One region of the Micromonospora sp. WMMD736 genome, then DNA from elsewhere that is predicted to be linked to it. Evidence: riboswitches for the same ligand, from Rfam matches in the RefSeq annotation. Region 1 holds a riboswitch; the other holds the start of a gene.
The links. A riboswitch is a leader RNA that binds a small molecule or an ion and turns the genes downstream of it on or off. The one in region 1 is predicted to bind cobalamin.
Positions count from the first base shown of each region.

Region 2: linked by a shared signal. The riboswitch ahead of cobN (cobaltochelatase subunit CobN) and the one ahead of ACN269_RS09135 (acyl-CoA thioesterase) in region 1 are both predicted to bind cobalamin.

Region 1 is NZ_JBMHMI010000001.1:2,168,698-2,172,100, forward strand. It holds gene ACN269_RS09125 (hypothetical protein) at 1-419, shown strand, start outside; gene ACN269_RS09130 (ABC transporter substrate-binding protein) at 487-1,377, opposite strand; gene ACN269_RS09135 (acyl-CoA thioesterase) at 1,599-2,045, opposite strand; cobalamin riboswitch at 2,234-2,448, opposite strand; gene metE (5-methyltetrahydropteroyltriglutamate--homocysteine S-methyltransferase) at 2,629-3,403, opposite strand, start outside.
Region 2 is NZ_JBMHMI010000001.1:1,042,348-1,045,750, reverse strand. It holds gene ACN269_RS04630 (inositol monophosphatase family protein) at 1-27, opposite strand, end outside; gene ACN269_RS04625 (DUF5919 domain-containing protein) at 24-908, opposite strand; gene ACN269_RS04620 (hypothetical protein) at 984-1,337, shown strand; cobalamin riboswitch at 1,424-1,600, shown strand; gene cobN (cobaltochelatase subunit CobN) at 1,862-3,403, shown strand, end outside.

The sequences.
Region 1 (3,403 bases):
CTGGCCTGGTCGTCGTCGACCCGATGCCGCGCGCCGCGCACGCTGCGGCGTGCGCGGCGGGCGCGGGCGTCACGGTGGTGGTCGACCTCACCGCGTTCGGCCTCGGTGTGCAGACCGGCTGCCGACTCGGGGACCCGCCGACCGGCCTGGCCGCGTTGCAGGGCGGGGGCTTCACCGTGACGGGCACTCAACGATGGGGCCTTGCCTTCGTCTGCCGTATCAACGGCTACCCCATGCCCGCCTCCGAGCCATGTGTCAATACTCCCCCGGCCAGCGCGTACTGGTCGTATTGGCACGCCGTGCCCGGCGGTACCTGGTCCTACAGCACGCTCGGCGCGAGCAGCTACAACCCCGCGCAGGGCACTGTCGAGGGGTGGCGCTTCGGCTCCGGACAGGCTCCGTCGATCTCCCCGCCGTAACTGGCGCTGGGGTGGTGCCGGCACCGCAGCCCTGTGCTACCGGGCCGCGCGGCACCACCCCGACGCATCAGGTGGGCACGTGCTGGGTGCGGGAGTCGGAGCGGCCGGCAAGGACGGCGGCGAGGATCTCCGCGCCGTCGACGACCCTCGGGCCCGGGCGGTTGAAGTAGGCGGGTCCGTCGACCACCCACACCTGCCCGTCGCGCACCGCGGGCAGGTCAGCCCACCCGGGTTGCGCGGTCGCCACGGACAACTCGTCAAGCGTCTGCTTCGGTGTGAACCCGCACGGCCCGAACACCACCACGTCGGGGGCCAGGTCCGCGACGACCGACCATCGGTGCGGTGTGCTGTGCGCGCCCGGTCCGAGCAGCAGTGACTGCCCGCCGGCGTAGCTGATCTGCTCCGGCACCCAGTGCCCGCCGGGCATAAGCGGGTCGAGCCACTCGACGAACAACACCCTCGGCGCGCCGGCCGCCGGCCCGGGCAACGCGGCGAGGCGACGCTCGCTGTCGGCGCGGATCTTCGCCGCCCGTTCGTCGGTGCCGGTCAGCGCGGCCACGGCATCGACCGTGTCGAGGATCCCGGCGATGGTCCTCGCCTCCAGGGACACCACCCTCGTGTCAAAGTCCATCAGTCGGACGGCGTCGTTGACCCGCTCGTAGGAGACCGCACACACGTCGCACAGATCCTGGGTCAGGATCAGATCCGGCTTCAGATCCTCCAACACGGCGACGTCGAGCTGGTACAACGACGACCCCCGGTGCGCGTCGCCAGCGATCGCCGCCGAGATCTCCCGGCTCGTCAACGCCCCCGGCAGCGACGTCGCGGTCACCGCCGGAATATCGGTCAGTTCCCCCGGCGGCCAGTCGCACTCATGGGTACGACCGACCAGATGCCCGGTCAGTCCGAGCATGGCCACGATGTCCGTGGCCGCCGGCAGCAGGGAGACAATGCGCACACCCGTCTGCCTACCAGGCACGACCGAATGGCGTCCACTCCCGCACGACGGGCGACGGCCTTCCCGGCGGACGACGCCGAACGCGACCACCACCCCGACGCGGATGCCATAACAGGAGGCGTTGGCCAGCACGAGCATCATCGCCGAACCTGGCGGGCGGTGAGGACGACGATCGCTGCCAGGTGACCGGCCAGCGCCGCGACGGACAGTCCGAGCAGGTCTTAGACCTCTACGGCGCCGTCGAGCAACGCCCGCCGCAGCGCCAACCGGTGTTCCCGGCGGATCTCCGCCTCACGGTACCGACGCCGGTCCCCGTCCGTTTCCGGCAGCAGCGGCGGCACCGCACGTGGCTGCCCGTCGTCGTCGATGGCGACCATGACCAGATGGGCCGTGGCCACGTCCGTGGGCGGCACGGCGCGGTCCCAGCGGTCCGCGGTCACCTTCACGGCCACCTCCATCGAGCTGCGGCCCGCCCAGGTGATGCGCGCGTCGACGTGTACGACGTCGCCGACCCGCACCGCCCGCAGGAACGCGGTCTCGTCGATGGCGGCGGTGACGGCCGGCCCGTCGGAGTGCCGGGCGGCGACCACCCCGGCGACCGAGTCGATCAGGTTGAGGATCCGGCCGCCGTGCACCGTACCCATCAGGTTGGTGTGATGTTGGTCCATGATCTGCGACAGGGTCAAATGCGACGCCGACGGCGCTCGGCCGGCGATCGCGGTGGTGTCGTGCACAGCGGTGATCCGTCCCTCGGGAAACCACACCGCCGGAACGCGGATACACGCTGAGGAGCACGCGCCGACGGACGGCACGTCACCCGCTCAGCCCACCCGCGAGGCCGACGGCAGCGCACACTGTTGTGTACGCAGCGCGGGCAGGTCTTCGGACTCGCGGACGCGACCGGCTACGCCGGTCCCCTACTGGCCGTCGCTTCCCAGGCTGATGGGCCCAGTGCTGATGACGGCGGTCGCTCCCACTCACCGCTGCGGGGCAGTCCCGGATTTCCACCGGGTTCCCTCTTACGACGCCCGGTCGGTCGTGACCGGGCGAACCAACGCCACCAGCCAGTCTAATGGATCGTTAAGGAACCTCCGCTGCCGAGGCCGGCGCTCCGAAACTCTCCGAGCCAGTGTTGAACGGCCAGAACCACAGCGGCACGCCGGCGGTGGCCGGTGCGGCGGCCCGCGCTCACCTGGGTTTACTCCCGTGGCTGCCGGGCGGGACTGACGCTCGTCCCGCCCGGCGTGGTACTCAGTGGCCGCGAAGCTCGACGGCAGCGGCGACCAGATGTTGCAGGGATGCCTTGACTTCTGGGTAGGCGCGGGTCTTGAGACCGCAGTCGGGGTTCACCCACAGCCGCTCGACGGGAACCACCGCCGCTGCCCGACGCAGCGCCTGCACGACCTCTTCGTGCGAGGGCACCCGCGGTGAGTGGATGTCCCAGACGCCGGGGCCGACTCCGCGGTGGTATCCGATCGCGGCGAGGTCGTCGAGGACCTCCATCTTCGAACGGGACGCCTCGATGCTGGTGACGTCGGCGTCGAGAGCGTCGATGGCGGTGATGACCTCACCGAACTCCGAGTAACACAAATGGGTGTGGACCTGGGTGTCGTCGGCGACACCGGAGGTCGCCAGGCGGAACGCGCCGACCGCCCACTCCAGGTATGCCTTCTGGTCGGCCCGGCGCAGCGGCAGCGTCTCACGCAGCGCCGGCTCGTCGACCTGGATCACCCGAATACCGGCCGCCTCGAGATCACGGCACTCGTCGCGCAGGGCCAGCGCCACCTGGTCGGCGGTATCAGCCGAAGGCTGGTCGGCGCGAACGAACGACCACGCCAGAATCGTCACCGGACCGGTGAGCATCCCCTTGACCGGCCGGTCGGTCAGGGACTGCGCGTAGGTCGTCCACTCGACCGTCATAGGCGCCTTGCGGGCCACGTCGCCGTAGATGATCGGCGGGCGGACGCAGCGGGAACCGTAGGACTGCACCCAGCCGTACTCGGTCGCGGCGAACCCGCTCAACTGC
Region 2 (3,403 bases), 1.1 Mb from region 1:
GGGGAGGAGGTGCGCGTAGTCGGTCATAGCTGGCGGCTGCGCTCCCACAGCGAGTTGAACATCTCGTCAAATATTGGGTAGAGGCCGGAAGGATTGGCGCTGCGCTCGATGACCATCGTCGGGCAGTCGACACCACGCATCTGCGGGAGGTAGTGCTGGACAACGCAGAGTCGACCATCGATCAGAAGGACGTTGGCGCGAATGGACTCGTCGTAGACGCCGATGGCGAGGTTGTTTCGGGCTTCAGCGGGGAGCCGGTCACGAATGCGGCGCGCCAGGTTCTGGATGTTGAGGTCGGTGAGCGCGCTGAGGTGTCCGTCGGGATAGTCTTCCTCCCGCTCCTGCCGCCTGATGGCCTCGCCGGCCGGGTCGAGGAACAGGCAGCGGAGGCGGGTGCCGGCGGCGAGGAGTTTCAGGAGGCGATTGTCGCCGTACTGCTGACAGATGAGGTTGAGTGACAGGCCGGACGCTCGGATGTCCGTGGCATGGTCGAAAAGGGCTCGCGGGGGCAGCTCCGCCATGAAGTCTGATCGGCTGGAATAGATCGCGCTGACATCAGCGCACCGGTCCGGCACTGCCTTGCCGACCTGGTGTCCTGCTAGGTCACGGGCCGGCTCGCGTTCGCCAAGGAGGAGCGTCACGCGTGCGTGGCGTGGCATGGACAGGCCGGTGCAGATGCGGGTGAGGACATCGATGCTGCTGACCCGGCGGGCGCCGCTGGTGATTTCGCTGATCTGAGCCTGGCTGAGGCCGGTGGCGACGCCGAGAGTGGTTTGGCTGGCTCGGGTGGCTCGCTGGACGAGGCGGAATACCTGAGCGACATCGCGAGCGGCCAAGGCATCGAGCATGTCGGCGGTGTCCCACAGCAGGTCTTCAGTGGTAAGCGCGGCAGTCGTGCGGACGCTCACGGGTGGCTCCCTTCCTGCTCGAGGGCCGAGGGCCAGCTTATCCAGTAGTCAGATGGCATACCGGCAGGACATCCGGTGGGCGGATGGAAGTTATCCATCGAGGAATCACTTTCTGTGATGGATCGCCGTGGTTGCGGTGAGCAGGGTCGTGGTGTGAGTCTCCGGTCCCGCCCCCACCTGCCCATGCGCCCCGCCTGGTTGTGCCGCAACTGTGCCGCCGCGTGGCCATGTTCCCGTGCGCAGCTCGATCTCGTCGCCGAGTTCTACGGCCACTCGCTGGCGCTGGCCCTCTACCTGACGTCCTGCATGAACGAGGCCATCGGCGATTTGTACGGTCTCGGCGGTCGCCCCGACCTTGCCCTGATGCACGCGCGTTTTCTCGGCTGGCTGTCGATGACTCGCCGGCCGCGTCGGCTCAAGCCTGAGTGACCCGCTCCGATATCTTCGCAGGTCAATGTGGTGAACCTGGCCCCTCGACGCCGGGGTCGGCGTTGACCGGCGGCGCTGCGGTGTGGCAGCATTCGCGGCCTGACGGCAGTGAAGGAAGTCGGTGCGAATCCGACGCGGTCCCGCCACTGTCACCGGGGAGCGATCCCCCCTCGTGAGTCACGGCCGTGTGTCTGCGGTTGGAAGGCCGGGGGAGAGCGTCGATCCGGAAGCCAGGATACTTCGGCCGTCGGGACGTACCCCAGGGCGTGGACACCCGAGGAGGACCCGATGACGCATGGCGTCTCCATCATCGACGGCCGTTGCCGTTGCCCGCACCGCGGCCGTGCTGTCGCCGCGACCGGCGTCGACTCCGTTCACCGCTGAGTTCCGCGCCACGCGACCCTTCGCCACCGGCTGCACGCCGGTGAGTCCGGGTCGCGGTGCCCGCTGAACCCCGCGCCCACCCGCACGTCGTCGCCGAGTCGCCTCCGCGAGCGCGTCGACGTTACCGTCCGGAGCCTGCCGTGCGCATTCTGCTGCTCTCCACCGCCGACACCGACCTGCTGGCCGCCCGCGCCAGCGACGCCGACTACCGGCTCGCCAACCCCGCCCGGGTGGCGGCCGACGAGGTGCCCGCCCTGCTCGACGGGGTCGACCTCGCCGTCGTACGCCTGCTCGGCGGTCGGCAGGCGTGGCCGGACGGCCTCGCCGCGGTGCTCGCCAGCGGCGTACCCACGGTCGTGCTCGGCGGCGAGGCGCTGCCGGACGCGGAGCTGATGGCGGTCTCCACGGTGCCGGCCGGGGTGGTCGCCCAGGCCCTCGCGTACCTGGTCGAGGGTGGGCCGGACAACCTGGGGGAGCTGGCCCGGTTCCTCTCCGACACGGTCCTGCTCACCGGCGAGGGGTTCGCCGCGCCCACGCCGACCCCGGCGTACGGCGTGCACGGCGCGTACCCTCCCGAACCGGATCGGCCCACCATCGGGATCGTCTTCTACCGGGCGCACGCCCTGGCCGGCAACACCGCCTTCGTCGACGTGCTGGCGGAGGCGGTCCGCGCGGCCGGCGGCAACCCACTGCCGATCTTCTGCGGTTCGCTGCGCGGGCTGACCGCCGGTGCCGGCCCGCTCGGCCTCTTCGCCCGCTGCGACGCGTTGCTGGTCACCGTGCTCGCGGCCGGTGGCGCGGTCGCGGCGGACGCCTCCTCCGGCGGCGACGAGGACGCCTGGGACGTCGGCGCGCTGGCCGCCCTGGACGTGCCGGTCATCCAGGCGCTCTGCCTGACCAGCACGCGCGAGCAGTGGGCCGGCAGCGACGCCGGACTGTCCCCGTTGGACGCGGCGATGCAGGTGGCCATTCCGGAGTTCGACGGGCGGATCGTCACCGTGCCGTTCTCGTTCAAGCAGGTCGACGCCGACGGGCTCTCGGTGTACGCCGCCGACCCCGAGCGGGCCGCCCGCGTCGCCGGCATCGCGGTCCGGCACGCCCGGCTGCGGGACGTGCCGAACGCCGACAAGCGGATCGCCGTGGTGCTCAGCTCGTACCCCACCAAGCACTCGCGGGTCGGCAACGCCGTCGGTCTGGACACGCCGGCCTCGGCGGTCCGGCTGTTCGCCGCGCTCGCCGAGGCGGGCTACGACCTCGGCGGCACACCGCCGCCCACGGACGGTGACGCGCTGATCCACGCGCTGATCGCCGCCGGGGGGCACGACGTGGAGTGGCTCACCCCGGAGCAGTTGGCCGCCGCCGAGGCCCGGATCCCCGGGGAGACGTACCGGCGGTGGTTCGACCAGGTCCCGACCGAGCTGCGCGCGCGGATGCGGGAGCACTGGGGTGACCCGCCAGGCGAGCTGTACACCGACGGCGGGGACGTCGTGCTGGCCGGCCTGCGCTTCGGCAACGTGGCGCTGCTGATCCAGCCGCCGCGCGGCTTCGGGGAGAACCCGATCGCCATCTACCACGACCCGGACCTGCCACCGAGCCACCACTACCTGGCCGCGTACCGCTGGCTCGCCGCGCCCGTCGCGGACGGCGGCTTCGGCGCGGACGCCGTGGTGCACCTGGGCAAG